Regions from separate parts of the Benzoatithermus flavus genome, predicted to be linked through region 2. Evidence: riboswitches for the same ligand, from Rfam matches in the RefSeq annotation. Region 2 holds a riboswitch; the other holds the start of a gene.

Region 1 (15,917 bases), on a different contig from region 2:
CCTGCCCGGCAGCCTGTGGCTGCCCAACATCGGCTACGGCAGCCTCGACGCCACCATGGAGCGCTATTTCCGGCAGAACCTCGAGCAGGCGACCGGCGGCGATCGGGAGCGGGCGGTCGTCTTCTACTGCTACCTCGATTGCTGGATGTCCTGGAACGCCGCCAAGCGCGCGGCGGCCTGGGGCTGGCGCCGCGTCTACTGGTATCCCGAGGGCACGGATGGCTGGGCCGCTGCCGGGCGGCCGCTGACCAGGGCCGAGCCCGTGCCGCTCATCGTGGAATAGGGCCGAGCCCTTCAGGCCCGATCCTTGCGCCGCCGGATCTCGCCGAACACCTCGAAATCCGGCGCCTGCTCCAGGCCGAGACGCCGGCGGATGGCGGGGTCGGCCGCACGCAGGAACGGGTTCGTCGCCTTCTCGAGGCCGATCGTCGAAGGGATGGTGGGCTCGCCTCGCGCACGCACGGCTTCGACCTCGGCCGCACGCTCGCGCAGGCGCGGATTGTCGGGATCGATCGTGAGCGCGAAGCGGGCGTTGCTCAGCGTGTACTCGTGCCCGCAATAGACGCGGGTCGCATCGGGGAGCGCTGCCAGCTTCTGCAGCGAGCGCCACATGGTCGGCGCATCGCCCTCGAACAGGCGGCCGCAGCCCAGCGCGAACAGGGTGTCGGCGCAGAACAGCGCCTCGGCCTCGGGGAACCAGTAGCTGATATGGCCGCTGGTGTGGCCCGGTGTCGCGATCACCGCCGCGGTGAGCGCACCCAGGACGACGCGGTCGCCCTCGTCCACGAGCTGGTCGAGGCCGGGAATGCGGTGGGCGTCGGCACGCGGGCCCACCGCCCGGCAGCCGGTCCGTGCCTTCAGCTCCAGCAGCCCACCGATATGGTCGGCATGGTGATGCGTGATCAGCGCCAGATCGAGCCGGCTGCCGCGGCGGCGCAGCGCTTCCAGCACCGGCCCGGCCTCGGCCGGATCGACCACGGCCGTCATACCCTGTTGTGGCTCGTGCAGCAGATAGATGTAATTGTCGCTCAATGCGGGTATGAGTTCGATCTCGAGCCGTGCCATCCCTTGCCTCCTTGCTTCGGTCAGGGTTCAGATGGGGCGCGCGGCGCCCATATGGGAGAGTGCCGGAAAAGAAGGGCCTGCCGGAAGATGCGGCCGGACGTCGACGATCTGCAGAGCTTCTACCAGAGCCGCCAGGGGCAATTGGCGCGGCGCCTGATCCTGCATCAGATCAAGGCGCTGTGGCCCGATCTGCGCGGCCGCAACGTGATGGGCTTCGGCTACGCGGCGCCGTTCCTCGCCGGGCTCGACGGCGCCGCCCGGACCATAGCACTCATGCCCGCCCAGCAAGGCGCCGTCCGCTGGCCCCAGGACAGCGCCTGCCGCACGGCACTCGTCCGCGAGGAGGAGCTGCCGCTGGCCGACGGGTCGGTGGATCGCGTGCTGCTCGTGCATGCGCTCGAATGCTGCACGAACGTGCCCCGGCTGATCCGCGAGATCTGGCGGGTGCTGGCCGACGGCGGCCGGCTGATCGCGATCGTGCCCAACCGCCGGGGCTTGTGGTGCCTGAGCGACCGCACCCCGTTCGGCTATGGCCAGCCCTACAGCGCGGCACAGCTCCAGCGCACGCTGAACAGCCACCTGTTCTCGGCCTGCGCGGAGCGCACGGCGCTGTTCCTGCCGCCCACGCGGTCGCGGCTTTTCTTACGCCTCGCCATACCGGCCGAGCGGCTGGGCTTGGGCTTCGCGCGCCAGCTCGCCGGTGTGGTGCTGATCGAGGCCGAGAAGCAGATCTATGTCGGTACGCCACTGCCGGCGCTGAGCCGCAGCCGCGTGCGGCGCTACATGCCGGTCGCGGAAGGCCTCGTCGCCGCGCGCGACACCGACGAGGTTCCGGTTCCGGCCGACCGGGGCCGCGGGCGCTCGGCCCGCGTGGTCCCGCTGCCGCAGCACCGCCGGCGCTGAGGCGGCCGGCCGCTCAGGGCGGAGGCTCGGGCGTCGGGTCGATCGCCACGATCTCGAGCTCGCCCGCAGGAATTCGCCGCACGTCGCCGACGCTGCTGCCGAGCAGAAGCCGCGCCACCGGCGCCGTCCAGGCGATCCGGCCTTCGCTCGGATCGGCCTCGTCCTCGCCGACGATCCGATAGGTCACCTGCGTGCCGTCGGGCAGCACGCCGGTGACGGCCGTGCCGAACACCACGGTCTCGGTATCGGCGGGCGGCTCGGTCAGCTCGGCGGTCGCGTGCCGCGCCGCCCAATAGCGCAGCTCGCGTGCCGCACGCGCCATGGCCTCCTGGTCTTCCGCCGCCGTCGCGGCCGCGAGCTGCTGACGGAAAGCCGCCACGTTGCGCTCGATCAGCGCGAGCCCGCGCCGGGTAACGAGGTTGGGGTGCGGGCTGATCGGCCGGTCGGGCAGCGCCGTGACGCCGGCCTGATCATCCTCCCTGACGAATGCACGACTCATGGGCGAGAACCTGTTGCTGGGCGCGTGCCGTGTTGGAAAGAACCTACGCCGGAGCGTGCCGCAGGACCAGATTTGCCGTCGGCGACGAACGCATGGTAAGGCCGGAAACGGCGCCTGCAGGGGAGGGCCGCGCGCATGTTCGAATCGGCGCTGATCGAGCATAAGTTCGACAAGGAGGCGTACGAGCGCGAGGAGCCCGCCTTGCGGACCGGCCTGCTCGAGGCGCAGCTCGAGCTGGTCGAGAAGCAGAGCTTTGCCGCGGTGATCGTGATCACCGGCATGGACGGGGCCGGCAAGGGCGACGTGATCCACCGCCTCCTCGAATGGCTCGACCCACGGCACGTGCAGGTCGATGCCTACGGCGATCCGGACGACACCGAAAGCAGCCGGCCGCGCATGTGGCGCTACTGGCGCGACCTTCCGCCGAAAGGGCGAATCTCGATCGTGTTCGGCTCGTGGTACACGGACCCGCTGAAGAGCCGGCTCAGGGGCGACAACGGCAGGAGTCGATTCGAGCGGGAGCTCGCCGCCATCAACCGGTTCGAGGAGATGCTGACGAGCGAGGGCATTCTCCTCCTCAAGTTTCTGCTCGTGGTCTCGCCCGAGGAGCAGAAGCGGCGGCTCGGGGCCTTCGAGAGGCGGACCGGCGTGAAGAGCCGGGCGCTCGAGGAGTGGGCCGACGTCAAAAGCCGCAAGCGGATCCGGCCGATCGTCGAGGACCTGGTCCGGCGGACGAGCACGGACCATGCGCCCTGGATCGTGCTGCCCTCGGACGATCCCGAATATCGCGACCTCACCTTCGGCCGCACGATCCTGGAGGCGCTGCGGCAGCGCCTGGAGCAGCCCACGGTGCTCGCCACGGCACCGTTCCCGGCCACCATCCCCAACATCGACCGGAGGACGGTGCTGGACACGCTCGATCTCTCCAGGAAGCTGCCGAGCAATGCCTACAAGAAGGCGCTCGAAGAGGCCCAGGCACGGCTGCTGGCGCTCTCGCAGGGCAAGCGGTTCCAGGACCGGGCGCTGGTCGCGGCGTTCGAGGGTCACGATGCCGCCGGCAAGGGCGGCGCCATCCGTCGGGTCGCCTTCGCCCTCGATCCGCGCCGCTACCGCGTGCACCCGATCGCGGCGCCCACCGATGAGGAGAAGGCGCGGCCCTATCTCTGGCGGTTCTGGCGGCACGTGCCGCGCCGGGGGCACATGGCGCTGTTCGACCGCTCCTGGTACGGCCGGGTGCTGGTCGAGCGGGTGGAGGGGTTCGCGAGCGAGGCCGAGTGGCTTCGGGCCTATGGCGAGATCAACGACTTCGAGGAGGAGTTGACCCGAGGCGGCATCGTCGTGGCCAAGTTCTGGCTCGCCATCACCAAAGAGGAGCAGCTTCGCCGCTTCGAGGCGCGCGAGGAGATCGCGTACAAGCACTACAAGATCACGCCCGAGGACTGGCGCAACCGCGAGAAGTGGGACCGCTACCAGCTCGCCATCGGCGACATGATCGACCGCACCAGCACGCCCGAAGCGCCCTGGACGCTGGTGGAGGCCGAGGACAAGCGCTGGGCGCGCGTCAAGGTGCTGGAGACCATCTGCGAGCGGCTCGAGCAGGCGCTCTGACAACCCGTTCGCAACCGAAGCCCATCCGGCTCCGGATGTCCGTCCGGAATGATCGGGATGCGTCTCGAACGACGTTCGAGCGGCGCTTCACCGCGAGTCGATGGTGGACGCCGGCAACTCCTCACGATCGTACTCGTCGTGGCGGCGCCACCAGACGCTCGTCTCGTTGCGCCCTTTGGGCGCGCGGTCGAGCCACTGGTACATGCCCCAGAGGCCGTCCAGCCCGCGCGCATAGGTGGAATAGGTGTGATAGACGACGCCGTCCTCGAGCACGAACGCGCTCATGCCCGGCCGCTCGCGCACGTAGGTGGGCGCGTCGGTTCCGCATGCGGCCGCGAACCGGGCGACGGGCTCCGGCACCAGCGTCACGTCCATGGCATGGCCGCTGCGCCGGTAGTTGTATTCGACGAAGCCTGCACGCTGTTGCTCCTCGGTCAACGAGACGTTGCAGTCGAAGTTGAAGTCGCTACCGAGCGAGGACGCCCAGGGGAACGTCCATCCCATCCGCCGCTTATAGGCCTGCAGCTTTGCGAGCGGTGCCCGCGACACCGCCCAGAGCATGACGTCGTGGTTCGCCAGGTGGACGACGAAGCCGTCGAACCCGTCCGCGATCGCCGAGCAGGACGGACACCCTGCCGTGTAGCCGGGCCCGAACATGAAGTGATAGACGAGGAGTTGCGAGCGCCCTCGGAAGAGGTCCACCAGCAAGGCGCTCCCTTCATCGGTCTCGAATCGGTACTCCTTGTCGACTCGGACCCAGGGCAGCTCCTGACGCCGCCGCGCCAGCTCGTCGCTGCGCCGCGTCAGCTCCTTCTCCGCCTCGAGCAGCTCGAGCCGCGCCGCCAGCCACTCTTCATGTGTTCCGGTCCTGTGTCGCGTCATCGTTCTTCATCTCCCTTGGGTGTCCTTCGTCGTTCGCTCCATTCTCGCGACGACGTGCTGGTTGGCGGTCGTGAGACAGATTGGTATCGGGCATCGAACGGCGGGAGTGACAAGTGTGGCGGGATTCGGATGGACCCGCTGATCACGGCCGCGGCGCAGGCGCTCGCGGCGGGTGATCCCCTCGGCACCCTGAATCTGGTCGCCTTGCGCGACGACGCGCCGGCGCTGGCACTTCGCGGCATCGCGATGGCGCGGCTCGGCGATCTCGTTCGAGCAAAGGCTCTCGTGCGACGTGCGGCACGCGCCTTCGGTCCGAAAGAGGCCGTCGCCCGTGCCAGGTGCGTCGTCGCCGAGGCCGAGATCGCGCTCGTCTCGCGCGACCTGGGCTGGCCTGCAAAGGCGCTCGATGCAGCGCGGGTGACGCTCGAGGAGCATGACGACCGGGTGAACGCCACCCATGCACGGCATCTCGAGGTCCGGCACCTCCTTCTGATCGGGCGCCTCGACGAGGCCGAGCGTCGGCTCGCCGAGCTCGATCCTGGACCCTTCCCGCCCGCGTTGCGGGCCGCCCACGAGCTGGTCGTTGCCGGGATCGCGATGCGACACTTGCGGGCGAAGACGGCGCGCGCGGCGCTCGCTCGGGCCGAGCGCGCCGCGCGCCACGCAGGCATCCCGGCGCTGACGGCCGAGGTCGAGAGCGCATCCCTCGTCCTGAACACACCTGCGGCGCGCCTGATCGCGCGTGGCGAGGAGCGGCTTCTCCTGCTCGAAGAGGTCGAGGCGCTGCTGACGTCGGGGGCGCTCGTCGTGGATGCGTGCCGTCATGTCGTGCGCGATGCAGGCACGGCGGTCTCGCTCGCAAGACGTCCGGTTTTGTTCGCCCTCGCACGCGCGCTGGGCGAGGCGTGGCCCGCAGACGTGCCGAGGGGCACGCTCGTGGCGCGGGCATTCCGAGCGAAGCTCGCCGATGAATCGCATAGGGCACGGTTGCGGGTCGAGGTCGGGCGGCTTCGCACGATGCTGCGGACGCTGGCCGACGTGAGTGCGACGAAGCGGGGCTTTGCGCTGGCGCCGCGCCGCGCGCGCGAGGTCGTCGTACTGGCGCGGCCCGTCGAGGAGGAGCATGCGGCAGTGCTCGCCTTTCTCGCCGACGGTGAAGCATGGTCGAGCTCGGCCCTGGCGCTAGCACTCGGCACCAGCCAGCGCACCGTGCAGCGGGCGCTCGACTCGCTGGCGGCGGCAGGCAAGGTGCAGTCGTTCGGCCGTGGGCGAGCCCGTCGTTGGACGACCCTGCCCGTGGCGGGATTCACGACGGTCTTGTTGCTCCCTGCGCCGCTGCCGAGCGGCTAGGATGAAGGCATGACCGGATCCGTGGCCGAGATCATCCGCGAGTATGGACCCTTCCCGGGCGTCGACGCCGTGCACGGGGTCACGTACGACGGCCGGCACGTCTGGTTTGCGGCCGGAGACAGGCTGAACGCCTTCGATCCGGTGAGCGGGAAGACGCTGCGCTCGATCGCTGTCGCCGCCCGTGCCGGAACGGCCTTCGACGGCCGGTACCTGTTCCAGATCGCCGAGGATCGCATCCAGAAGATCGATCCAAAGACCGGCCGTGTGTTCGCCACGATTCCGGCACCCGGCGGTGCCTCGGGGCTCGCGTGGGCCGAAGGGACGCTCTGGGTGGGGCAGTATCGGGACCGGAAGATCCATCAGGTCGATCCCCGAACAGGGGCGATTCTCCGCACCATCGAGTCCAACCGCTTCGTCACCGGGGTTACCTGGATCGACGGCGATCTCTGGCACGGCACCTGGGAAGGTGACGCGAGCGAGCTGAGGCGGGTCGATCCGCGAACGGGCGAGGTCCTGGAAAGGCTCGAGATGCCGCCTGGAGCAGGCGTGTCGGGGCTCGAGTCCGACGGCGGCGATCGGTTCTTCTGCGGCGGCGGAAGCAGCGGGAAGGTGAGGGCCGTCCGCCGGCCCGGACGAGGTGCCGCGGCCGCCAGCGGCCCCGAGATCCCCACCCTCTCCACGAGCAGGTGATCGAAGCAGTCCTCGCGGGCGAGGTTCGCCGAAGCCTGGCGAAGAGCCGGGGCGACGAGGAGCGCCACCACCGAACGGCCGTGCTGCAGCCACACCCCGGCGCCAGGGGCATGCGGAAAGAGCCGGACACTGTCGACCGCGGCTTCGGGCACCGCCTCTCGGGCGGACCCGCCCGGATCTTCTCGAACGGGCACCAAGGCCGGCGGGTCACAGCCGGCAGCGTGCCGTGACGTCGAGCTGTGGCAGGGTGCCCGGGCGGAGCGCGTCGAGTAGCTGGCGCGTCGCCGCCTGATCGATGCAGCGCACCGTGACGACAAGCGGCGGCTCGCCCATGAGGGTCAGTTCGAGCGTGTGCTCGAAACCCTTCTCCTTCCTGGCGCGTGCCAGCACGAGGCGGTCGCGGTCGATCTGGAGGAAGGCCGTGCCCGGCTGGTCGGGCTGGAGTGTTTGCTGCAGCAGCAGCATGTCGGCGGCCCGGACCGGCGATGGCGCGGCCAGCGTGGCCGCGGCCACGACCGCGGCGAGGGGACGGGGGAGGGGGGCGGAACCACTCATCGATCCTGGCCTTCCCGGACAGGGCCTGCTCCTCCTTCTACGCATCCCGGCCGCTTCGGGCCAGATGCGGCTTGACAGGGAAGAGATGCTCTTTAATGTCTATCGAAGATATAGAGATTTAGGATGCTGTCGCAGAAAGCCAAGTACGCGCTCCGCGCGCTGATGATGCTCGCGGAGGCCGCACCCGAGGAGCTGGTGTTGGTGCAGGAGATCGCCGAACGCCAGAACGTGCCCAAGAAGTTCCTCGAGCTGATTCTGCTCGAGCTGAAGCGGCACGGCTTCGTCTTCAGCCAGCGCGGGCGCGGCGGCGGCTACTGCCTCGCCCGTCCGGCCGACACCATCACCTTCGGGCAGGTCATCCGGGCGATGGACGGACCGCTGGCGCCTCTGCCCTGCGCCAGCGTCACCGGCTATCGCCGCTGTGCCGACTGCGCCGACGAGCGCACCTGCACCATCCGCAAGGTGATGCGGCGCGTGCGCGACGCCATGGCGGACATCCTCGACAAGACCACGCTCGCCGATGTGCGCGGCGGCCGGGTCGACGAGGACCTGCTGGCGACGGTGGCCTGAGGCTGCCGTCAGGGCGAATTGTCTAGTAAATAGATAGAAAATATCAATGTTGATCGATCCGAGGAGGGAGAGAGGATGATCCGGTTCCATCGGCGCGCGATCCTCGCCGCCACCGCTATGGCGGCTCTGCTCCGCGCCCTGCCGGCAGCGGCGGCGACGACGCTGCTCAACGTCTCGTACGACCCGACGCGCGAGTTCTACCAGGAGTTCAACAAGGCGTTCGCTGCCTACTGGCAGAAGGAGAGCGGGGAGAGCGTCACCGTGCGCATGTCGCACGGCGGCTCGGGCAAGCAGGCGCGGGCCGTGATCGACGGGCTCGCGGCCGACGTGGTGACGCTGGCGCTCGCGGCCGACATCGACGCCATCGCCGAGAGAACCCAGAAGCTGCCCAAGGACTGGCAGGACCGGCTGCCGCACCGGAGCGTCCCCTACAGCTCGACCATCGTGTTCGTCGTCAGGAAGGGCAATCCCAAGGGCATCCACGACTGGGCCGACCTCGTGCGGCCCGACGTCAAGGTGATCACCCCCAACCCCAAGACTTCGGGCGGGGCGCGCTGGAACTACCTCGCCGCCTATGGCTGGGCACTCGACCAGAACGGCGGCGAGGCCAAGGCGAGACAGTACCTCGCGAGCCTCTATCGCAACGTCCCGGTGCTCGACACGGGTGCGCGCGGCTCGACCACGACCTTCGCCCAGCGGGGCCTGGGCGACGTACTGCTCTCCTGGGAGAACGAGGCCTTTTTGGTGCTCGAGGAGTTCGGCGCCGACCGGTTCGAGATCGTGGTGCCGAGCGAGAGCATCCGGGCCGAGCCGCCGGTGGCCGTCATCGACGGCAACGTCGAGGCCAAGGGGACGCGCAAGGTCGCCGAGGCCTATGTACGCTATCTCTACGCGCCGGAAGGCCAGAAGCTCGCCGCCCGGCACTTCTACCGGCCGAGCGAGCCGCAATACGCAGAGCCCGAGGATCTGGCCCGCTTCCCGAAGCTCGATCTGTTCGGCATCGAGCGTTTCGGCGGCTGGACCAAGGTGCAGGCCGAGCACTTCGCCGACGGCGGCGTGTTCGACCAGATCTACCGGTCGAGCCAGTGACCATGGCAGCCATCCCGGCAGGCCGCTTTCGCGAGCCCAGCGTCGTCCCGGGCTTCGGCATGGCGCTCGGCCTGACGCTCACCTATCTCGGCCTGATCGTGCTGGTTCCGCTCGCCGGCATGATCCTGAAGACGGCCGCCCTCGGCTGGGTCGATTTCTGGCGGATCGCGAGCGATCCCAGGACACTCGCGGCCCTGCGCCTCAGCTTCGGCGCTGCGATCCTGGCGGCCGGCATCAACCTCGTCATGGGCACGCTCGTGGCCTGGGTGCTGGTGCGCTACGACTTCCCGCTGAAGCGCGTCCTGGACGCGATCGTGGACCTGCCCTTCGCCCTGCCCACGGCTGTGGCCGGTATCGCGCTCACCTCGCTCTACGCCCCCAATGGCTGGATCGGGCAGTATCTCGACCCGCTCGGGATCAAGGTCGCGTTCACGCCCTTGGGTGTCATCGTAGCGCTGGTTTTTGTCGGCCTGCCCTTCGTCGTGCGGACGGTGCAGCCCGTGATCCAGGACCTCGAGCTCGACGTCGAGGAGGCGGCCGCGACGCTGGGTGCTACCCGCCTGCAGACCCTCCTGCGCGTCGTCCTGCCGGCACTCGGTCCCGCCATGCTGACCGGCGTGGCGCTGGCCTTCGCGCGCGCCGTCGGCGAGTACGGCTCGGTGATCTTCATCGCCGGCAACCTGCCTTACGTCTCCGAGATAGCACCCCTCCTCATCGTCATCCGGCTCGAGGAGTTCGACTACGCGGGTGCCAACGCCATCGGCAGCATCATGCTCGCGGTCAGCTTCGCGATGCTCCTCGTCATCAACCTGCTGCAGGCCTGGTCGCGCCGGCGCATGGCGGCCTGAAGCGAGAACCGACATGGCTACAGCGCTCACCGTCTCCTGGCGCCGGCCGACGAGCGAGGCCCGTCCGGCCCGGCTCCTCCTGATCGCCGTCGTGATCGTGTGGCTCGGCCTGTTCCTGGTCCTGCCGCTCGCATCCGTGTTCGTGGAGGCGCTGCGCCAGGGTGTCGGCGCCTATCTCGCCGCGGTGGTCGAGCCCGATGCCCTGGCGGCGATCCGGCTCACGCTTCTCGTCGCCGCGATCGCGGTGCCCGCGAATCTCGTCTTCGGCTTATGCGCCGCCTGGGCGATCGCCAAGTTCGAGTTCAGGGGCAAGAGTCTCCTGATCACGCTGATCGACCTGCCCTTCTCGGTGAGCCCGGTGATCTCGGGCCTGATCTACATGCTCCTGTTCGGGGCGCAAGGCTGGCTCGGCCCCTGGCTCGAGGCGCACGGCATCGCGATCGCCTTCGCCGTCCCCGGCATCGTGCTCGCGACCATCTTCGTGACCTTCCCGTTCGTCGCCCGCGAGCTGATCCCGCTCATGACCGAGCAGGGCACGGAGGACGAGGAGGCGGCGCTCTCCTTGGGCGCCTCCGGCTGGCAGACCTTCTGGCGGGTGACCCTGCCCAACGTGAAGTGGGGCCTGCTCTACGGCGTGCTCTTGTGCAACGCCCGCGCCATGGGCGAGTTCGGCGCGGTCTCGGTGGTCTCGGGCCACATCCGCGGCCTGACCAACACCATGCCGCTGCACGTCGAGATCCTCTACAACGAGTACGATTTCGTCGGTGCGTTCGCCGTGGCCTCGCTCTTAGCACTCCTGGCACTGGTGACGCTCGTCCTGAAGTCCGCCCTGGAATGGCGCTACGGTGCGGAGATCGCCGCCGCCCGCCGCCACTGAGCTTCCCCTGGAGACCGTTCCCATGAGCATCGAGGTCGAGAATCTGGTGAAGCGCTTCGACGGCTTCACGGCCCTGGACGGGGTCTCGCTCGAGATCCGCGAGGGCGAGCTCGTGGCGTTGCTGGGTCCTTCCGGCTCGGGCAAGACGACGCTCTTGCGCATCATCGCCGGGCTCGAGTTTCCGGACACAGGTGCCATCCTGATGGACGGGATCGATGCCAGCACCCGGCACGTGGGTGCGAGGAACGTCGGCTTCGTCTTCCAGCATTATGCCCTGTTCCGCCACATGACCGTGTTCGAGAACGTGGCGTTCGGCCTGCGGGTCAAGCCGCGCCGGCTCCGCCCGGCCGAGGCCGAGATCCGGGCACGGGTCGACCGCCTGCTCGATCTGGTCCAGCTCGAGGGCATGGCGAAGCGTTACCCGTCGCAGCTCTCGGGCGGGCAGCGCCAGCGCGTGGCGCTCGCCAGGGCGCTCGCGATCGAGCCGCGCGTGCTCCTGCTCGACGAGCCGTTCGGTGCGCTGGATGCCAAGGTCAGGAAGGACCTGCGGCGTTGGCTGCGGCGGCTGCACGACGAGATGGGGCTGACCTCGGTGTTCGTGACCCACGACCAGGAGGAGGCCCTGGAGCTCGCCGACCGGGTGGTGGTGATGAGCCAGGGCCGGATCGAGCAGGTGGGGACACCCGAAGAGATCTACGACCGGCCGGCGACGCCGTTCGTCTACGAGTTCCTGGGCCACGTGAACCGGCTGCCGTGCACGGTGGCGCGCGGGCGCGCGCGGGTCTGGCACCAGGAGTTCGGGCTCGAGGAGACGGCACCGGTCGAGCAGATCGGGCGCGGGCTGGCCTATGTGCGGCCCGAGGACATCGAGATCGCGGTCCGTGCCCCCGGCGAGGAGGGGACGCGCGCCCGCGTGCTGCATCTGAGCCTCTTGGGCCCGATCGTGCGGGTCGAGCTCGCGGTGCCGGGGCTCGCCGACCCCGTCGAGGCCGAGATACCGCGCGCCCGGCAGCGCGAGCTCGACCTGCGCGTCGGTCAGGAGGTGCTGGTGCGCGCCCGCGCGGCCAAGGTCTTCACCGAAGCCGCCTGACCGGGCGCTGCGACGCCCGCGACCACAACGATCGAGGAGGCAAGGGATGCACCCTGACGGATGCCGCATCGCGGTGATCGGGGCAGGCTTCAGTGGCGTCATGACCGCCATCCACCTGCTCTGGCGCTGCAAGCCCGGCGAGCGGGTCTACCTCGTCGAGCGCTCGGGCCGGGTCGGGCCCGGCCTCGCCTACAGCACCGGCCACCAGCGCCATCTCGTCAATGTCCGGGCGGAGAACATGAGCGCCTTCGCCGACGAGCCCGGCCATTTCGCCCATTGGCTCGACCGGCTCGAGCCGGCCGGGCACGCCGACGCCGGCGAGCGGACCATCGCCGGCACGTTCGTGCGGCGCTCCATCTACGGGCGCTACATCCAAGACCTCCTGCGCGAGGCGATCGCGCGTCAGGACGGCGCCGACAATCTCTATCTCGTGGCCGATCAGGCGACGGCGCTGCGCCCGGCCGGCAGCCGCCTGCAGCTCGAGACCGCGAGCGGACGCTGCTACCCGATCGATGCGGCGGTGCTCGCGACCGGCAACTACGCGCCCGTCCGTCCGGCCCTGCCGGGCTACGTCGCCGATCCCTGGAGCGAGGCGGCGACCGCCCCGCTCGAGCCGGGCCTACCCGTGGTCCTGCTGGGCACGGCCCTCACCATGGCCGATGTCTGCCTCACCCTCGTCGACAAAGGCTTCGCCGGCCCGATCCACGCCATCTCGCGGCGCGGGCTGCTGCCGCAGGCGCACGCGCCGTCGAGCCCATGGCCCGATCTCCGGCTCTGCGCCGACGATCGCCGTTCGCTCCTGACCCTGTTCCGAGCGGTCCGCCGCGAGGTGCGTCGGGCGGCCGGGCAGAGCGTGGGCTGGCGGGCCGTGGTCGATGCGCTCCGGCCGCACGTGCAGACGCTCTGGGCCGAGATGACGACTGCCGATCAGGCGCGCTTCCTGCGCCACGTTCGCCCCTATTGGGACGTGCACCGGCACCGCATGGCTCCGCCCGTGGCGGCCACGCTCGCCATGCTGCGCGCGGCCGCCATGCTCGAGGTCCATGCCGGCAGGATCACCTCGATCGCTCCGGCGGGCGATGTCCTGCGCGTGCGCTGGCGGCCGCGTGGCGAGGTCGGCGAGCAGCAGCTTCTGGCCCAGCGGGTGATCGACTGCACGGGGCTCGCGGGCGACTACACCAGAATCGACGATCCCCTGGTCCAGCAGCTCCTGGCCGACGGGCTGGTGCGGCCGGCGGCTCTGGCGCTGGGCCTCGACTGCACGACCTACGGTGCGATGATCGATGCCCGCGGCGAGCCTTCGCGGCAGTTGTTCGGCGTAGGCCCGGTCACGCGCGGTGCTCTGTTCGAGATCACCGCCGTGCCGGAGATCCGAGCCCAGGCCGAGCAGGTCGCGGCCAACGTGCTGACGCTGGCACGGAGCCGGTTCGCGGCGGCGGCCTGAAGCGCCGAGCCTCGGTCGACGAGGGCGTCGCCGTTCGCGATGTTCGGGGCGGCTTGACGTGATCTCCCACATCGCGGACGTTGCCGGCCGACGGTTCCTCGTGCCGAGGATGAAAAGGGAATCCGGTCCAACCACGAGGCCCTACGAGCCGGGCCGATGGCGAAGCCGGAGCTGCCCCCGCAACTGTAGGCGGGAAGTCGAGGCCAATCCCCGATGCCACTGGGTCGGCTCGACCCGGGAAGGCCGGCCAAGACGACGACCCGCGAGCCAGGAGACCTGCCGTCGCCCACAGCTAACCGATGGGACGGGGTGTCCCGTATCAGGGGGAAATCCAAGATGCAGCGTCGTCTCGCTCTGGCGCTGGCCGCATGCTCGGCCCTAGCGTCCGCCGTGGTCGGCGGCGGCGGAGCCGCCGCGGCCGATCTCGACCATCTCGTGTTCGTGCCGAACAAGGATTCGGCCGATGTGGCGCTGATCGACACCCGGACCGATGAAGTGGTGACGAAGGTGGCGGTCGGCACGACGCCGCACCAGGTCGCGGTCTCGAAGGTGCTCAACCTGCTCGTCGCTACAAATTCGGGCTCGGACACGATCAGCGTCGTCGACCTCGACCGCCCCGGACAGGCGACGACCATCGCGCTCGGGCACGTGCCCGAGCACATGGAGCTCGATCCCTCGGGCCGGCTGCTCGCCGTCGCCAACATCGAGGCGGGCTCGGTCTCGCTGGTCGATCTCGAGCGCCGGCTGGAGACGGCGCGGATCGAAGGCTTCCACGCCCCGCACAACCTGACCTTCGCCGCGAACGGCAAGCTGCTCTACGTCGCGAACCTCGGGGCCGACACGGTGAGCGTGGTCGACGTCGCGACCGCTCGGATCGTGAACGAGATCGGGCTCGCCGAGCCGCGGCAGGTCGCGAGCACCACCGCAGACGTCGACTTCCAGGGCGTGGTCAACGTGACCCCGACCCCGGACGGCCGTCTCGGCTTTGCCGCCTACGGCAGCGGCGACGGGCTCGCGGTGATCGATCTCGAGACGCAGGACGTCGTGAAGCGCCTCACGCTCGGCTCGACTCCCTGGCGTGCCTACGCCACCGGCGACGGCCGGCGCATGATCGTCCCCAACAACGGTGACGCCACGGTCTCGATCGTCGACACGGCGACGCTCGCCGAGGTGGCGCGGGTCGCGGGTGCTGCCGAGATGACCGGCGTCAACACCGGCTGGTTCGAGACGACCGCCTTCGTGCTCAGCCGTGGCGAGCGCAAGGCCGTCATCCTCGACCTCGAGCGGAACGACCGCGCCGGCGAGATCGCCCTGCCGGGCACGCCCGAGACCGGTGTCACCACGCCCGACGGCACGAAGCTCTACGTTGCGCTCAGCGATGCCGATGCCGTCGCCGTGATCGACACGCGCGCGCGTCGCCTGCTCAAGGTGATCGACGGCGTCGGCCACGGGCCATGGGGTGCTCACATGATGGGAGCGGCCAACTACTGCCATTGAGGTGCATCGCCGCCGGGCTGCTTCTTGATGCCGCAGGGTTGATGTTCATCAGAGGTTTCACAACCAAAAATGGTTAGAAAGGTGGCAGGCTGCGGCGGCCTGCCCACCTGCCGACCTGGGCTGCGGCCGATAAGGTGGCTTCTGGCCACCCGGGCCCATGACGGGCGAGCCTGCGCCAAAACGGCACGAAGGAAGAAGCTGATGATACGAAAGCCCTGGCTTGGCGGACTTTTGCTGGCTCTCTTGGTGACGGCACCGGTTCGGGCCGAGAGCTACCGTCTGGGCGATCTCGAGATCCGGGACGCCTGGGCTCGTGCATCGGCCCCGATGCAGAAGAACGGTGCCGCCTACCTCACCATCGTCAATCACGGCGGCCAGTCCGACCGGCTAGTGGCGGTCGAGGGCGACGTGGCCGGGGCGGCCGAGCTCCACGCCAGCACCGTCGACGCGCAGGGCGTCGCGACGATGCACCCGGTCGACGGCATCGAGGTGCCGGCCGGCGGAGAAGTCGTGCTGCGGCCCGGCGAGCTGCACATCATGCTGATGGACCTGCGCCGGCCCCTGGCGAAGGGCGCTTCCTTTCCGCTGCAGGTTCGTTTCGAGAGGGCCGGGACGGTTGCCGTCCAGATCGAGGTTCGGGCCGCACGCGACATGCCCGCCGGCGGACATGGCGCGGATGGGGCGCAGGGTCACAAGGCCCACTGAAGCAGGACCGGTCCGTAGCACCGGACGACCCACGTGGCCCCCTACCGCGGTCGGCAACTGCTGCTGGCGCTGGGCCCACTGCTCCTGCTGGGCCTGGTCGCCGTCTGCCTGGCGCTGTGGCTGGCACCGCGCGATCCCGAGCCGGCCACCGGCATGGCGATCACCACCGTACCGCTCCGGCTGGTCGACGGCCCTGGTGACCAGGCGAGGAAAGAACCCGCTTCGACCGCCTGGCGCTGATCCGC
Region 2 (15,917 bases):
CAGGCTGCGGGCACCCCGATCCGGGCCGCGAGCGACCTCGTCGAGATCGTGCGCAGCGTGGCGCCCGGCACCTGGCTGCCGCTCGTCGTCCGGCGCGACGGACGCAGCATCGAGGCCGTGGCGAAGTTCCCGCCCGCAGCGGAGGCCGATCGATGAAACGCGCGGCGGCGCTCGGCTTTCTCCTGGCCGTCCTGGCCTCGCCCGTGGCGGCGTCGAACCGGGCCGAGGTCCGCTTCCAGCCGGAGACGGGCAGGATCGAGGCCGAAGCGTGGCTCGCGCTCGGACCGGCGGCCGGCGAGATCGTCTTCCGGCTGGCGCCGGGGCTCGCCGTGCGCGAGGCCTCGCTCGACGGCAGGCCGGTGACGCTGGATCTGGCCGATGGCGCATGGCGCCCGACGACATCGGCTGTTTCCGGGCAGGTCTTGAAGGTGCGCTATGGCGGAAGCCTTCCCGGCGAGCCCACGGCGGAGCTGCCCCTTCTCGGGCCTGCGGGCGGCTTTCTTCCTGCCGGCAGCGCCTGGCTGCCCGAGGTCGAAGGCGCGCCCGCGGCACCTTTCGATCTCACGCTCGACGTGCCGCAGCCCTATGCCGCCGTCGCCACGGGGCGTCTCGTCGCGGAGAGCACGGCGGACGGGCATTATCGCGCCCGGTTCGAGGCGGAGCCGGCGGGCGAAGGACCGTCCGCCTTCGTGGGCGTCCACATCATCCGCGAGCGCCGGGCGGGAGCCGTTGCCTTGCGCACCTACTTCCCGCCCGAGGCGGCCGGGCTCGCCGACCTCTACCTCGCCAACGCCGCCTCCTATCTCGAGATGCTCGAGGCGCGGATCGGACCTTATCCTTACGCGGGCTTCGCCGTCGTCGCCGGGCCTTTGCCGGTGGGACTGGGCTTTCCCGGCCTCGCCTACGTCTCGCAGCGCATCCTGCCGCTTCCTTTCATGCAGACCACGTCCCTTGCGCACGAGCTCCTGCACGGCTGGTGGGGCAACGCGGTGGGTGTGGCTTACGCGGCGGGCAACTGGGCCGAAGGGCTCACCACCTACATGGCCGACCACGCGCTGGCCGAGCAGGAGAGCCCCGAGAAGGCACGGGCCATGCGCCTCGCCTGGCTCATGGACTATGCGGCACTGCCGTCCGAGCGGGACATCCCGCTCCGCGCGTTCGTCGCGAAGGAGCACGATGCATCCCAGATCGTGGGCTACGGCAAGGCCGCGTTCGTGTTCCACATGCTGCGCCGACTTCTGGGCGAAGAGGGCTTCGGTCGCGCGGTCCGGAGCTTCTACGCGGCGGAGCGCGGCCGGCGCGCCGCCTGGGCCGATCTGGAACGCAGCTTCGCGGCCGTCGCCGATGCGCCGCTCGATCGCTTCTTCGCGCAATGGCTCGAGCGTACCGGTGCTCCCCGCCTCGAGCTCGGCGAGGCACGGCCGCGCCGGAAGGATGGCGGCTGGGCGGTCGATCTCGTGCTCCGGCAGGCCGAGCCGCCTTACGCGCTCGCCGTTCCGGTCGTGATCGACACCGATCAGGGCTCCGTCCGCCGGACGGTGACACTGGAGAGCGCCGAGGCTGTGCTCACGCTCGATCTCCCGAGCCGCCCGCACCGGCTCGCCGTCGACCCGGAGCACGACCTGTTCCGCCGGCTGTCCCCTGGCGAGGCGCCGCCGATCTTGCGCGACGTCACGCTGAGCGGCCGGACGGTGGTGCTCACCGCTGTCCCGGACACGGCGATGACGGGTCTGGCAGAGGAACTCGCCCGACGTCTCCTCGACCTGCCCACCGACGCCGGCCTCGTGGCCGATCCGAAGCGGCTCGAGGACGCGCCGGTGCTCGTGGTGGGCGTGGCTCCCGCCGTCGCGGCGAAGCTCGCCGCAGCCGGCCTGTCTCCGGCTCCGCCCGAGATCGCGGGACGCGGCAGCGCGAGGGTATGGGCCGCGCGGCGTGCGGGCGGAGCACCCGTCCTCGTGGTCGAGGCGAACGATGTCGGAGCGCTCCGAGCCCTCCTGCGCCCTCTGCCGCACTACCGGCGCGACGGCTGGCTCGTGTTCGACGGCGAGCGCGTGATCGCGCGCGGTGCCTGGCCTGCAGGCGAGAATCCGCTCACACGCTCCCTCGATGCCGCTCGGGATTGACTTCCGGGCCGGTCTCCTGGATCGTTTCGCGCGCGATGGTGCCTTGCGAGGTGAAACGGGAACGCGGTCGAAAGCCGCGGCTGCCCCCGCAACTGTAGGCGGCGAGGCGAGCGCCATGATGCCACCGGGCTCTTCGGCCTTCGGGAAGGCGGCGCTCGGCGTCCGAGCCGCGAGCCAGGAGACCGGCCATCGTCAACGTCGATGCGGGAAGCCGCCGGACGGGGTGTGTCGGCGGTGGATGCCGGGGCAGTCGCCTCGAGCCCTTGCTTCTTGCGTCGGCACGACCCTGGAGCGAGGGCCCATGAATGTTGCCGTTGTCCGCCTCTTCGACGACCGTGCCGCGGGGCTACGCGTGAAGACGGCCCTGATCTTCGCGGGCCTCGTCGGCGCCAACATCGCCGCCTGGATCTGGACCTGGATCGCATTCGCCGGCTACCCGGCGCTCCTCGGCACGGCCCTGCTCGCCTATGCGTTGGGCCTGCGCCACGCGGTGGACGCCGACCACATCGCCGCCATCGACAACGTGGTCCGCAAGCTGATGCAGGAGGGCAAGCGGCCGCTCACCGTCGGCTTCTTCTTCGCGCTCGGCCACTCGACCGTGGTCTTCCTGGCGGCCGCCGGCATCGCGCTCGCGGCGAGCCTGCTCCAGAGCCAGCTCGACTGGTTCAAGAGCTTGGGCGGGCTGATCGGCACCAGCGTCTCGGCCCTGTTCCTGCTCGCGATCGGCATCGCCAACCTGCTGATCCTCAGAGGTGCCTGGACCGCCTTCCGCCGGGTGCGTCACGGCCGTGCGCTCGATGCGGGCGACCTCGATCCGCTCGCGGCCGGCGGCGTGCTGGCCCGGATGTTCCGGCCCGTGCTCCGGGTCGTGACCCGGAGCTGGCACATGTACCCCTTGGGCTTCCTGTTCGGCCTCGGCTTCGACACCGCGACCGAGATCGGCCTCCTCGCCATCTCGGCCGCCCAGGCGGCGCAGGGCATGCCCCTCACCTCCACCCTGGTCTTCCCGGCCCTGTTCACGGCCGGGATGGCGCTGGTCGATACGCTGGACAGCGTGCTGATGGTGGGTGCTTACGGCTGGGCTTTCGTCAACCCGGTCCGGAAGCTCTGGTACAACCTGACCATCACCGCGATCTCGGTCGTGGTGGCGCTCCTGATCGGCGGCATCGGGGCGCTCGCCCTGATCGGCGAGAAGCTGGGCCTCGACGGCGCCTTCTGGGATACGATCATGACCCTGCACGACGACCTCGCCAATGCGGGCTTCGTCGTGATCGGTGTGTTCGTCGGCGCTTGGATCGTCTCGGCGCTGATCTATCGCTGGAAAGGTTACGACCGGCTCGGCGTCGGCCCCGCCGCCTGAAAAGACGGATGCCCCGGCGACATCGCCGGGGCGCTCCGATCCGGCCCCTGCTTCCGGCTCGGGCTCAGGCCGCCCTGGCGAGGACCTGCTCCACGGGCGGGGTGCGCTTGATCACCTCGAACGCGTCGTGGCGCACGTGGTTCGCCGCCATGTGCTCCTTCACGATCTCCTCGGTGAGGAGCCCGTTTTCGAGGCACTCCTTGACATAGGCGAAGAAGAGCTGGGTCTGCCGCTCGTCCGGATGCTCCTTGTAGGAGCCCAAGAACGCGTACTCGCCGAACAGCTTGCGGCGCAGACGCGAGAGCAGCATCAACGGATTGCGCGGATCGTTCTCGGCCGGAACGAAGTCCACCGGCAGGCCCGACTTCCAGGGTTGGGTCCGCCGCCGTGTGTTGTGGATCATCTTCGTCCTCGACGTCAGCTTGTCGAAGTCGTTCCACTCGGGCTCGATCAGGCCGATCGTGCTCGGGTCCTCGTAGCCGAGGTTCATCCACGTCTTGTATTCGCGCTCGCGCCGGAACAGCTTGTCGAAGTCCTCGGCCACTTTCCAGTGCTTCAGCTTCGCGCAATCGAGCAGCATCACCGAGGAGGCGAAGTGCGGCGGGTTGCCGCGCGTGCGGCACATGATGGCCTTGCCCTGCATGTCGCGCGCGAGCAGTTCCCACACGTCGCCCACCGCGAACACGTCGGGATCGACCACGACCGCCCGGCCCTCGTAGCCCATGAGCTCGGGCGGCATGAAGCGCAGCGGCGTGAACGACTGCAGGTCCTCGTTCAGCCAGGTGCGGGTATCGTTGTCACGGTTGTACTCGCGGCCCTCGTACTTGCCGAAGATGTCCATGTGATCCTTGAGCTCGATGAGCTTCACATCGAACTTGTCGGCATGCTTCGAGTTGCGGCGCATCGAGTGCATCGAGACCACGGCGCCGATATACTGCTTGTGGTTCGTGTGGATGAAGACGCAAGGCTTCATGACGGACAATCTCCGTGGGGTGCCGCTCAAGGGCGGGCGGCGCTCTTCTAGCACAAGGTGGAGAATGCGAACATCGGCGGCTCAGGCCGAGGCGGCGGTCGGAACCGGAGGCTTCTCGGACGCGAGATAGCCGAAGCCGGGCAGGAGCCGCTCCTCGACCATGGCGTCGAGCGCCCTTATCTGCGCCTCGTCGAAATAGTCCCTGTAGCCGCCGACCTTGGCGCGCCGGACCTTGAAGCTGTCCGGGTTCGACCTGTCGCCGGGCTTCATGCGCGAGCCCGCGAGCCAGAACACCCGCTTCTCCTCGAGCTTGCGCATGTTCTCCACACTCGCGAACTGGACGCAGTCCTGAAGCTCGGCGTCGGTCGGGGTCTGGCCCATGAACTCGAGCACGCGGCGGAGCTGGCCTGCCGTGTCGTGCCGCAGATCCTCGTAGCGCACGATCAGGAGCTGCTTCAGGTTCGGAAGCTCCCTGGCCCAGCCGTTCATGAACTCGATCACCTTGGGCAGGCCCGCGTTCTCGTCCATCGCGAACTCGAAGATCGGCACGTCCTTGCCGTGCTCGGGGTACTGGTTGAGCCCCTTCTTGCGCGGCCGCATCCGGAACTTCCACTGGTGATACTGCGAGACGGCCACGTCCTCGGGCTGGCGCACGAGGAGGATCACCTTCTTGCCGTAGAAGTCCCGCTTGCTGTCGAGATTGCCGGTATAGTCCCGCAGATAGTTGTCGTGGGTGAAGAAGACCCGCGGGATCCCCTTGTCGCGGCGGTTCAGGTTGTCGAAACCGATGAAGGCCGAGGGCCTGAGGCCGAAGCGGAGCTGGAAGAAGCGCGAAAGCAGCACGCGCAGCCAGGTCCGGCCGCTCTTGCCGAACGAGACGACCACGACGTCGGCGAGCTCGAGCTTCCTGAACTCCTCCTTGCCGCGCAGCCAGCGCTCGAGCCTGCGCTTGCGTTCCGCCGGCAGGAAGAAGGCGAAGAGGAGGATCACCTCGCGGTAGATCCGCTTCCAGAGAAAATGGAGCATCGTCGATCCAAGCTGCTTGCGCGGTCGGAAGACCAGACCGCCCTATACCGGCCGGAGCCGGCGGGTGCAACGCGACCGGCCGCACGCCCGACCCGGCGCCGCCGCGGCACCGACGACGGTGGCCACGATTCACCGGCCGCATGTGGTAAGGCGGCCACCCCTGTCAAGAAGCACCCGTCGAGGGCCGGTGCGGTTAGCCCTCGGCTGTCCGGCGCTCGCGTGCCGGCGGCTGCGTCGTCACGACCCGCTCGATCGCCTGCCGCATGAAGCGCTGGTAGGGGATGCCCTGCTGCGCCGCGATCCGCTTCACCTCGTCGAGCAGGACGGCGGGCAACCCGAGGCTCACGGCCTTGTCCTCGCGCCGCAGCTCGAAATGCACGGGCTTGAACTGGGACAGGTCGTATTCCGCCAGGTCCGCCGTCTCCACGAAACGGTTCGGTTTCCCCATCGGTTCTGCAGACCGGGATTTTCCTTTTCATAAGACCCGACCTCGGCTGCATGCATGTACCGGGCGCCGATGGGTCTGATGAGGATCTTTCCTGCTCGTTCCCGGAAGATGAAGACCAGAAAGACGAACCGGCCGGCCCTGGCGCGCCCGATGAGCCTGAACCGCTCTTACCCGAACAGCCCGCGGATCCGGGCCACGACCGGGGCCAGCTCGTCGGCGAGCGGTCCTTCGGCCGGACGGAACGGTTCGCCCAGCCGCACGGCGAGGCCGCGCCGGATCAGCAGGCGATGGATCTCGCCCAGGTCCCGCACGTAGCCTGCGCTGTCGAAGCGGTGCAGAAGGGATCGGGTCAGCCGGCCGAGAGGCCCGCCCCCGCCGCCCGCGAGTTCGGCCAGCGCTACGCGCATCCGCCGCCCGAAACCGCGGGCGAGCGGCAGCTCGAAGATCGCGAGCGGCTTGCCGAGGCTCGCCACCTCCACCATCATCGAGACGCTGTCGCCCGTGACGACGAACCGGTCGGCATGGGCGAGGAGCCCGAGATAAGGATTCGCGCTCCCCGTCTCCGCCGACCAGCGATAGAAGCGCGCTCCTTCCGGCAGCCCGGCCTCGAGCGCCGCCACGACCTCGGGCCGCGTCCGCCGGCTGGTCGTGAGGTAGAGCGAGCCACCGTCCCGCGCCCGGAGCCGCTCGAGCTCGCACAGGAGGTCGCTTGCCGCCTCGGCGTCGAAGCGATAGGGCTTGGTCTCGCCGCCGACGAGGACGGCCGTGAGCGGCCGCTGCAGGTCCGCCAGCCGCTCCCGCCAAGCCTCGCCCGCCGCCGCCACTCTAGCGGGGTCCGCGCGCATAAGAGGCAGATCGAGCTGGACGAGATTGTCGCGCGGCGGGATCCTGAACTGGCCGGGTGCCACGATCAGGGCGAACCGCTCGGGCCAGCGCTTGGGCGGCCCGACCAGGACGATCCGCGTGCGTCCGCCGCTCCGGTCCTGCACCCACAAGGCGGCCATGGACGGCCGGCGGCCGATGGTGACGACGAGATCGGGCCAGGGCGGCTCGAGCCGGTCCGAGCGCGCGAGATCGAGGTGGTCCAGGGTCGGCGCGAAGGCGGGCTTGCCCAGGACCCACTCGGGCTTGGGCAGCACCCGCCGCACCTCGTAAGGCCAGCCTAGCGCGTCGGCCAGCGTCTTCGCCTGCGCGTTGTCGCCGAGCTTGTCGCCGATCAGGAGCCAGGTCCGGGGTGCTGGCGCCGCTGCGGGCGGTACATCGCTGCTGGAGGTAGGAAGGATAGCGGCCATGGCCGGGCGCTTAGCACGCGCGGGTGATCCCTGCCACGATGCACGCACTGCAATGCTGCAGCGCCAGCGCCACGCACGCGATGAAGATTCGATGATGACGCTTCGTTCTTCTCGGACATCGATGGACCGAGGAGGCGAACTTTGCCAGAACCTTCCTCGAACCGTCGGAACCGGATCGCCCGATGCTGTCGGCCACGCTCGCTCGCGTCCCAGCCCTGCCCTCCCCGTCGGAGCAGGAGGAGATGATCGCATGCCATGCGTGCGGACTCGTGCACCGCCTGCCGCCGATGACGCACCGCACCATCGCCACCTGCACCGCCTGCGGCACCCCGATCTGCCGCCGGATCGAGCGCTCGATCGAGAAGACGCTCGCCCTCTATCTCGGAGCGCTGCTCCTCTTCGTCGTCGCCAATGCCTTCCCGTTCATGACTATGTCGCTCGAGGGCAACGCCACAGCGACCACGATCCTCGACGGCGCTCGGGCTCTCTACCGGGAGGGCATGTGGCCGGTGGCGCTGGTGGTCCTCCTCACCGGGACGGTGATGCCGCTCCTCAAGATCACCGGCATGCTCTACGTTCTCCTGCCACTGCAGCTCGGCGTGCGGCCCAAAGGACTCTCCGCCGCCTTCCGCTGGATCGACAAGCTCCATCCCTGGTCGATGATGGAGGTCTATCTTCTGGGCGTGATCGTCGCCTACGTGAAGCTCTCGGATCTCGCCACCATCCACCTGGGCTATGCGCTCTATGCTTTCGTCGCCGCGATCATCCTGATGGCGGCGGGCGACGCCGCGCTCGAGGCGCATGCGGTCTGGCGGCGCCTCGCTCCACAGGCAGGACCGGAGGTGCTGCACCACCGCCCCGGCACGGAGCTCGTGAGCTGCCACGAGTGCGACCAGCTCGTGCGCGTTCCGGCGCACGCGCACGACCTCGCCTGTCCGCGCTGCACGGCCCCACTTCACAAGCGCAAGGTCGACAGCATCACGCGCACCTGGGCACTCGTGCTCACGGCTGCGATCCTCTACCTCCCGGCCAACCTCTATCCGGTGATGACCGTGGTCTCGTTCGGCCACGGCGAGCCCGACACCATCCTCTCCGGCATCATGACGCTGCTCGCGGTCGGCATGTGGCCGGTAGCGCTGCTCGTCTTCTTCGCCAGCATCACCGTGCCGGTCCTGAAGCTCCTGGGTCTCGCCTGGCTCCTGATCACGGTCCAGCGCGGCTCCACCTGGCGCCCGCGCGACCGCACGCTCATCTATCGGATCATCGAGGGGGTGGGGCGCTGGTCGATGGTCGACGTGTTCATGATCGCGATCCTCACCGCGCTCGTGAGCCTCGGCAACATCGCCACCATCGTGCCCGGCCCCGGCGCCATCGCGTTCTGCGCCGTGGTCATCGTCACCATGCTCGCCTCGATGTCCTTCGACCCGCGGCTGATCTGGGATGCGATCGATGAACGAAGCGACCACGGCCGCGCGCTCCGAGCCTGAGCCCCTGCCCACGCCGCCCGAGGCCAGGGTCAGGCGGCGTCGCGGCATCTCGCTGGTCTGGATCATCCCGCTCGTGGCAGCGCTCGTGGCCGGCTTTCTCGCCTGGCAGAGCTGGATGAGCCAGGGCCCCACCGTCACCATCACCTTCGAGACCGCCGAAGGTCTCGAGGCCGGCAAGACCAAGGTGAAGTATCGCGACGTCGACGTCGGCACGGTCGAGACCGTGTCGATCGGCCCCGATCTGCAGCACATCACGGTCACGGCCAGCATGGTGCCGGGTGCCGCCCCGTACTTGCGCACCGGCACCAGGTTCTGGATCGTCCGGCCGCGCATCGGCGTCGGCGGCGTGTCGGGGCTCGGTACGCTCCTCTCGGGCGCTTATATCGAGGTCGAGCCCGGTGACGGCGATCCCGCCCGGCAGTTCACCGGCCTCGAGGAGCCGCCGCCGATCCGCTCGAGCGTGCCGGGCCGCCGCTTCGTGCTGACCGCCGACACGCTGGGCTCGGTGAGCCGGGGCGCGCCGGTCACTTATCGCGGCGTCGAGGTCGGCCAGGTGCTGGGCTATGAGCTGGCGCAGGAGCACGGCATCGACGTCACCGTGTTCATCAGGGCCCCTTACGACGACCTCGTGCGCACCAACACGCGCTTTTGGAACGCGAGCGGGTTCAGCCTCACCACGAACTCGCAGGGTGTCAGCCTCGACGTCGCCTCGCTGCAGTCCCTGCTCATCGGCGGCATCGAGTTCGAGACGCCGCCGGCGGCCGTGCCTACGGCGGTCGCCGAGGCCGGCACGCGCTTCCAGCTCTTCGCGAGCCAGAGCGCCGCGAGCCAGGCGGCCTTCACCGAGAAGGTGCCGTTCCTGGTCTACTTCGACGGCTCGGTCCGCGGGCTGCATCCCGGCGCTTCGGTCGAGTTTCGCGGCCTGAAGCTGGGCCAGGTGACCGAGGTCCGGCTCGAGTACGACGAGGCGACGCAGCGTATCCGCATCCCGGTGCTGCTCGAACTCGAGCCGCAACGCCTCGCCGAGTACGGCACCACGATCCTACCCGAGCCCGAGAACTTCGGGCTGATGTCGCGTCTGGTGCAGCAGGGCCTGCGCGCCCAGCTCGCGACCGGCAACATCCTGACCGGCGAGCTGTTCGTCGATCTGGTCTTCGTACCCGATGCGCCACCTGCCGGGCTCGACACCAGCGGCACGGTGCCGGTGATTCCCTCCGTGCCCAACACGCTGGAAGCTTTGCAGGCTTCGCTCACCCAGATCCTGAACAAGCTCGCGAGCCTGCCGCTCGACCAGCTCGTGGCGAGCCTGACCAGCACTGCCAAGAGGCTCGAGCAGGTGGTCGACTCGCCGGACGTCAAGCAGGCGATGCAGTCCCTGAGCGCGTCGATGGCGCAGCTCAAGGAGACCATCGCCCGCATCGACCGCGAGGGCGGACCGGTGCTGGCGAGCCTGAAGGCTTCGGCCGATGCCGCCGCCGCGACCCTCCGCCAGGCGGAGACGACGATGAGCTCGTTGCAGCGGACGCTGGGGCCGAACTCGGTGTTCACCAACAATGTCGAGGACGCGATGCAGGAGCTGACGCGTGCGGCGCGCTCGATCCGGGTCTTCTCGGACTATCTCGAGCGCCACCCCGAGGCGCTGATCCGCGGCAAGGCGGGGACGGCGGCGCGATGATGATGCTGCAGCGGCGCTCGTGGCTATCCTTGGCGGCAGGCCTGGCACTTGTGCTTTCGGCCTGCGCCGGCACCACGCGGCCCACGAGCTTCTACACTCTCTCGGCCTCCGCCGAGCCGGCGCCCGCGACGACGGCCCGCAAGGGCGGCCTCGTCGTCGGGCTGGGTCCTGTGACCCTGCCGCAATATCTCGACCGGCCCGACATCGTCACCCGTGAGAGCCGGAACGAGATGCGGCTGGCCGACTTCCAGAAATGGGCCGAGCCGATGGAGCCGATGCTGACCCGGGTGCTGGCGGAGGATCTCTATGCGCTCTTGAACGCGCGCGACGTCGTTCCTCTGCCGCAGCGCCGCGAGGCGCGGTTCGACCGGGTGATCGAGGTCGACGTCAACCGCTTCGACGCGGACCGGGCCGGGCGGGTCGTACTCGACGCGCGCTGGCGGGTCTATGACGGCGCCAGCGAGAAGCTGGTCGCGAGCGGCCGGTCGGTCGTGGCCGAGGCGGGAGCACCCGTCCCGGACTATGATGCGATCGTGGTCGCGATGAGCCGGGCCGTGGGCAGGCTGGCCGAGGAGATCGCGGCTGCCGTCGCCGGGCGCGCTCCTTCCTCTTAGCGCGCTCCGTCCTCTTAGAAGGTCGGCGGCGTGTTCACCCAGACGATGCGCGCCACGTTGCTGCCGACATTGCGGTAGCTGTGCGGCAGGTCGGAGCGGAAGAAGAAGCTGTCGCCTGCGGTCAGGCAGAAGACGTGGCCGTTCACGGTGAGCTCGATCTCGCCCTCGACCACGTAGCCTATCTCCTCCCCGTCGTGGCGGATGGAGCCGCCATTGTCCGCCCCTGGCGCCACCACGTGCACGTTCGCATCGAGAGAGCGTCCGGCCGCGAAGGGTGCGATCTGCTCGAGGCTGATTCCGCCGGCCTGGGCGCCGCCACCGATCCGGATCGTCGGGCGTTCGCCTGCGCGGCGAACGATCACCTCGTCCACAGCCGGATCGCTGTAGAGCTCGGCGATGCTCGTCCCGAGCGCCAGCGCAATGCGATGCAGCATCCGCAAGGACGGCATCGCTTTGCTGGTCTCGATCTTGGAAAGGAGGCTCTCCGAGCAGCCGACGACTACGGCCACGTCGGCGAGCCGCAGCCGCTTGGCCAAACGGGTACGGCGCAGCCGGCTGCCCAGTTCGGAAGGCATCTCCTCGGAGAGCGCCGCCGCGTCGGCGACAGAGTATGGCATGGGGGTCGTTCACCTACGAGGCTCGCACACAGCGACGAACGGATTGAGCATCATTCAAGTCACTTGACTAGACCACATTCAGCGTTCAGCTTTCCCTCCAAGCTCGGCAGGCAAGGACCGAGACGGCAACCGAGCGAAGGGGAGGTTCGACGTGACCGATCGAAAAGGTCGGCAGGAAGCGGTGGTCCGCGTCGCCTGCATTCAGATGGAGCCGCGGGTCGGTGATAAGGCACACAATGTCGAGCGGAGTCTCGAGCTGATCGAGGAGGCGGCAGACCAGGGCGCGAAGCTCGTCGTCCTGCCGGAGCTCGCGAACTCCGGCTACGTGTTCGAGAATCGCGAGGAAGCGTTCGCGCTGGCCGAGCCCGTGCCTAGCGGCGAGACTGTCCGCGCCTGGGCGGCGGCCGCGAAGCGCCACGACTTTTATCTCACCGCCGGCATCTGCGAGCGCGACGGCGAGGCGCTCTACAACAGCGCCGTCCTGATCGGGCCCGAAGGTCATATCGGCACGTTCCGCAAGGTGCACTTGTGGAACGAGGAGAATCTGTTCTTCGAGCCCGGCAATGTCGGCTTCCCGGTGTTCAAGACTCCGCTGGGCCGGATCGCCATGATCATCTGCTACGATGGCTGGTTCCCGGAGAGCTGGCGTTTGTGCGCGCTGCAGGGTGCGGATATCGTCTGCGTCTCGACCAACTGGGTGCCGATCCCGGGGCAGGACCCCAAGCGCGAGGCCATGGCCAACATCCTGTGCATGGCGGCCGCGCACTCGAACTCGATCTTCGTCGCCGCCGCCGACCGGGTCGGCACGGAGCGCGGCCAGCCCTTCATCGGCCAGAGCCTGATCGTGAGCTACACGGGCTGGCCGATTGCCGGGCCGGCAGGGCGCAGCGGCGAGGAGATCATCTACGCCGACTGCAACCTCGCTGACGCGCGCCGCAAGCGAAACTGGAACGAGTACAACCAGGTGCTGCGCGACCGCCGCTCGGATGTCTACGACGAGATGCTGGGCTCGTCTGCGAGGCCCGGCTGGTACTGAGCGCGGGAAGGGAAGACGAAATCCATGATCAAGATCACCTGGCGCCATGACGGCGTCACGCGCCGGGGTTTCCTCGGTGCCACTGCCACGGTAGGCGCTGGCATCGTCGCGGCACCCTATATCGTGCGCCAAGCCTGGGCAGCGACGCCGATCCGGATCGGCGTCATCTCGCCGCTCACGGGTGCCTGGACCGTCTACGGCAAGGCGCACTTCGCCGGGTTCGAGCTGGCCGTGGACGAGATCAACAAAGCCGGTGGCGTGCTCGGGCGACCGATCGAGATCGTCGTCGGCGACAGCAAGACCGAGCCCAGGATCGTCGTCGAGCAGGCGAACCGCTTGATTCGCCAGGAACGCGTCGATCTCCTCGCTGGCACCTTCTCGAGTGCCGAACGCAATGCGGCGGGGCCGGTCGTCCAGCAGAGCGGCAAGATCCTGCTCTACCCCACTTGGTACGAAGGGCAGAGCCAGGAATTCTTCCCCGGCGTGTGCAACAAGAACATCTTCATGTTCGGCCCCGAGCCCTCGCAGCAGGTTTGGCCACACGTCGAGCACGTGATGAAGAGCCATGGCAAGCGGTTCTTCCTGATCGGCTCCGACTATGCGTGGCCGCGCGAGACCAACAAGATGTTCAAGGAGAAATTCCAGGAGCTGGGAGGCGAGGTCGTCGGCGAGGTCTATATCCCGTTCAACACCCCACAGTATGAATCGGTCCTGCGTGACATCCGCAACGCCAAGACGGAGGTCGTGTTCCATACGCTCACCGGCTCGGATACGGTCAATTTCCGTCGCCAGTTTCACGCAGCCGGCATGTCGAAGGATATCGCGATCTGGACCGTGGATGACGAGGAGGTGGTCACAAGCGGCCTCGGGCCCGAGGTCTCGGCCGGGACCTATGTCAGCTTCGATTACTTCATGACCATCCAGCATCCGAACAACAAGATCTTCCTCGAAAAGTTCTTCGCCAAATACGGCAAAGACGCGCTGATGAACACGGTAGGCGTGGGCATGTACAACGCCGCTCACATGGCGGCGCTCGCGATCGCCAAGGCGGGTTCAACCGACACTGCCAAGGTGCGCGACGCGCTCAAGGACCTGACCTTCGACGGAGCGCCGCAGGGCCCGGTGCGGATGCGCGGCGAGGACCACCAAGCCGTGCTGCCGTCCTACCTGATGCAGGTGCGTCAGGGCTGGACGGGGGTGAGCGACATGTTCGAGGAGGTCCGCTCGCTGCAGACGGTCGAGCCGGTGCCGGCCAAGTGCAAGGCGCTGCCGCTCTGAGCCTCGTGCGCGTGGGCCTCAGCCGCGGCTGCCGTGGCGGGGCCCACGTCATCTTGCTTTGCTTGTGCGCTAGGGAACGGGGGGCCCGGTGCTCGCATCCATCCTGAGCGTCGCCGTCGACGCCGTGCTGATCACGCTGGTTCTGGCGCTCGCCGCCTCTGGGCTCGCGGTGATCTTCGGCCTGATCGGCGTCATCAATCTCGGTCATGGCGCCATGCTGACGCTGGGTGCCTACTTCATGTGGTGGGCGACCGCGCACGGCACCCCGTTCGTCCTAGCGGTACTGCTGGCGGCATTGGGCGTGTGCCTCGTCGGGCTCCTGCTCGAACACCTTCTGATCCGCCATTTCTACGACGAGCCGTTCGAGACCCTGCTCCTGACCTGGGGCTTCTTTCTCGTCTGCACCGAGGTGATCAAGCTCGCCTTCGGTACCGACTTCCGCAACGTCGCCAACCCTTTGTCGGATACGATCACCGTGCTCGGCCTCGAGCTTCCGGCCTACCGCTCGCTGGTGGCATTGCTCTCGCTCGTCCTGCTCTTGGCATTGGCGGCAGTGATCTTCCGCACCGGGATCGGCATCAAGGTACGAGCGCTCGTCCAGAACCGCGAGGTCGCGAGCCTGCTCGGCCTCGATGTCGGCCTCGTCTACAAGCAGGTATTTGCCGCCGGCACCTTCCTCGCCGGGCTCGCCGGCGCCCTCATCAGCCCGATGCTAAGTATCGACCCCTATATCGGCAACGTCTTCCTGATCCGCTCCTTCTTCGCGGTAACGGTGGGCGGGCTCGGGCAGATCCTGGCCGGTACGCTCGTCGGCAGCTTCGTCATCGGTGGGGCCGAAACCCTGTTCGCGCTCGTCTCAAGCCAGGTCTTCGCGCAGACCGTGGTGTTCGCGCTCGCCATCGTCCTGCTCCGTTTCCGGCCCGCAGGCCTCGTCGGAGGTCGCCGATGAACGCCACCGCGCTACCGGCCGCCGTCATGCCGGCGGGACACCGCCTGGGCGCCTGGGCGCCGGCAGTCGTCGTCTTTCTAGCGCTGGCGCTGCTGCCGGTCGTGTTCGAAGGCTACGTTGTCTACATCCTGCCGCAGTACATGCTATTCGGGGTCATGGCGATGTCGCTCGCCCTGCTCTGGGGCCAGACCGGTATCCTGAGCTTCGGCCAAGCCGGCTTCTTTGCCATCGGCGGCTATGCCATCGGCATCGGCATGAGCCACGAGCTGCCGATCAACCCTGCCTATATCGGCATCCTGACCGGCATCCTGGTCTGCGCCGTCACGGCGGCCCTGATCGGCTACTTCCTGTTCAGCGCCGGCGTGCGCGACAGCTACTTCGTGCTCGTGACGCTGGCGCTGTCGATAATGGTCGAGCAGATCGCCGTGAGCCAGTCGGAGCTGACCGGCGGCTGGAACGGCATGTTCATCATGCGCCCGATACTCACCGCCCCTGGGCTCGAGCTGCCGCTCGACGGCGACGTGTCGATCTATTACGTCGTCTTGGTCGTGGCGGCCGCCGTGTACGCGGGTCTTAGGGCGCTGACGACGGCGCGTTTCGGCAAGATCCTGGTCGGAATCCGCGAGAACGAGACCCGGATGGAGGCGCTGGGCTACCGCACGGTGCTCTATAAGACGGCCGCCTTCGCGCTCTCCGCTGGTATCGCCGGCTTGGCCGGCGCTCTCTACGGTACCCATGCCGGCTTCGTCTCTCCCTCCCTGGGAGGTGCCCTGTTCTCGACTGAGGCGGTGGTCTGGGTCGCCGTCGCCGGCCGGTCCTCGCTGCTTGCAGCCTTTCTCGGCGGTGTCATCGTCTCCTCGCTGTCGAACTATCTCTCGGCGTTGACACCCGGCCTGTGGCAGCTCTTCATGGGCCTCCTGTTCATCGCAGCGATCACCCTGTTCCGTGGCGGCATAGCAGGCTTCCTCGGTCGGCTGCCGGCACGTCGGAGGGCGATGCCGTGAGCCCGATCCTCGCGGTGCAGGGGCTCGGCAAGCGC

What was found. Region 2 has a riboswitch for cobalamin ahead of U1T56_RS10260 (HoxN/HupN/NixA family nickel/cobalt transporter). Riboswitches for the same ligand answer to the same signal wherever they lie in the genome.
Region 1: another riboswitch for cobalamin. It lies ahead of U1T56_RS15180 (YncE family protein); the one in region 2 lies ahead of U1T56_RS10260 (HoxN/HupN/NixA family nickel/cobalt transporter).

The regions. Positions count from the first base shown of each region.
Region 1 is NZ_JBBLZC010000015.1:32,361-48,277, reverse strand. It holds gene U1T56_RS15255 (PQQ-dependent catabolism-associated CXXCW motif protein) at 1-283, shown strand, start outside; gene gloB (hydroxyacylglutathione hydrolase) at 295-1,065, opposite strand; gene U1T56_RS15245 (class I SAM-dependent methyltransferase) at 1,153-1,968, shown strand; gene greA (transcription elongation factor GreA) at 1,982-2,467, opposite strand; gene pap (polyphosphate:AMP phosphotransferase) at 2,603-4,075, shown strand; gene U1T56_RS15230 (DUF899 domain-containing protein) at 4,163-4,957, opposite strand; gene U1T56_RS15225 (helix-turn-helix domain-containing protein) at 5,087-6,307, shown strand; gene U1T56_RS15220 (Vgb family protein) at 6,317-6,997, shown strand; gene U1T56_RS15215 (hypothetical protein) at 7,205-7,552, opposite strand; gene U1T56_RS15210 (RrF2 family transcriptional regulator) at 7,676-8,122, shown strand; gene U1T56_RS15205 (sulfate ABC transporter substrate-binding protein) at 8,198-9,211, shown strand; gene cysT (sulfate ABC transporter permease subunit CysT) at 9,214-10,059, shown strand; gene cysW (sulfate ABC transporter permease subunit CysW) at 10,073-10,936, shown strand; gene U1T56_RS15190 (sulfate/molybdate ABC transporter ATP-binding protein) at 10,959-12,026, shown strand; gene U1T56_RS15185 (FAD/NAD(P)-binding protein) at 12,073-13,470, shown strand; cobalamin riboswitch at 13,545-13,768, shown strand; gene U1T56_RS15180 (YncE family protein) at 13,807-14,967, shown strand; gene U1T56_RS15175 (copper chaperone PCu(A)C) at 15,169-15,672, shown strand; gene U1T56_RS15170 (hypothetical protein) at 15,706-15,912, shown strand.
Region 2 is NZ_JBBLZC010000008.1:133,717-149,633, forward strand. It holds gene U1T56_RS10250 (ChaN family lipoprotein) at 1-156, shown strand, start outside; gene U1T56_RS10255 (M1 family metallopeptidase) at 153-2,123, shown strand; cobalamin riboswitch at 2,143-2,328, shown strand; gene U1T56_RS10260 (HoxN/HupN/NixA family nickel/cobalt transporter) at 2,425-3,483, shown strand; gene U1T56_RS10265 (hypothetical protein) at 3,548-4,456, opposite strand; gene U1T56_RS10270 (sulfotransferase domain-containing protein) at 4,538-5,482, opposite strand; gene U1T56_RS10275 (CopG family antitoxin) at 5,676-5,909, opposite strand; gene U1T56_RS10280 (mitochondrial fission ELM1 family protein) at 6,098-7,222, opposite strand; gene U1T56_RS10285 (paraquat-inducible protein A) at 7,405-8,709, shown strand; gene U1T56_RS10290 (PqiB family protein) at 8,672-10,384, shown strand; gene U1T56_RS10295 (PqiC family protein) at 10,381-10,998, shown strand; gene U1T56_RS10300 (cupin domain-containing protein) at 11,013-11,615, opposite strand; gene U1T56_RS10305 (nitrilase family protein) at 11,767-12,651, shown strand; gene U1T56_RS10310 (ABC transporter substrate-binding protein) at 12,676-13,929, shown strand; gene U1T56_RS10315 (branched-chain amino acid ABC transporter permease) at 14,018-14,878, shown strand; gene U1T56_RS10320 (branched-chain amino acid ABC transporter permease) at 14,875-15,882, shown strand; gene U1T56_RS10325 (ATP-binding cassette domain-containing protein) at 15,879-15,917, shown strand, end outside.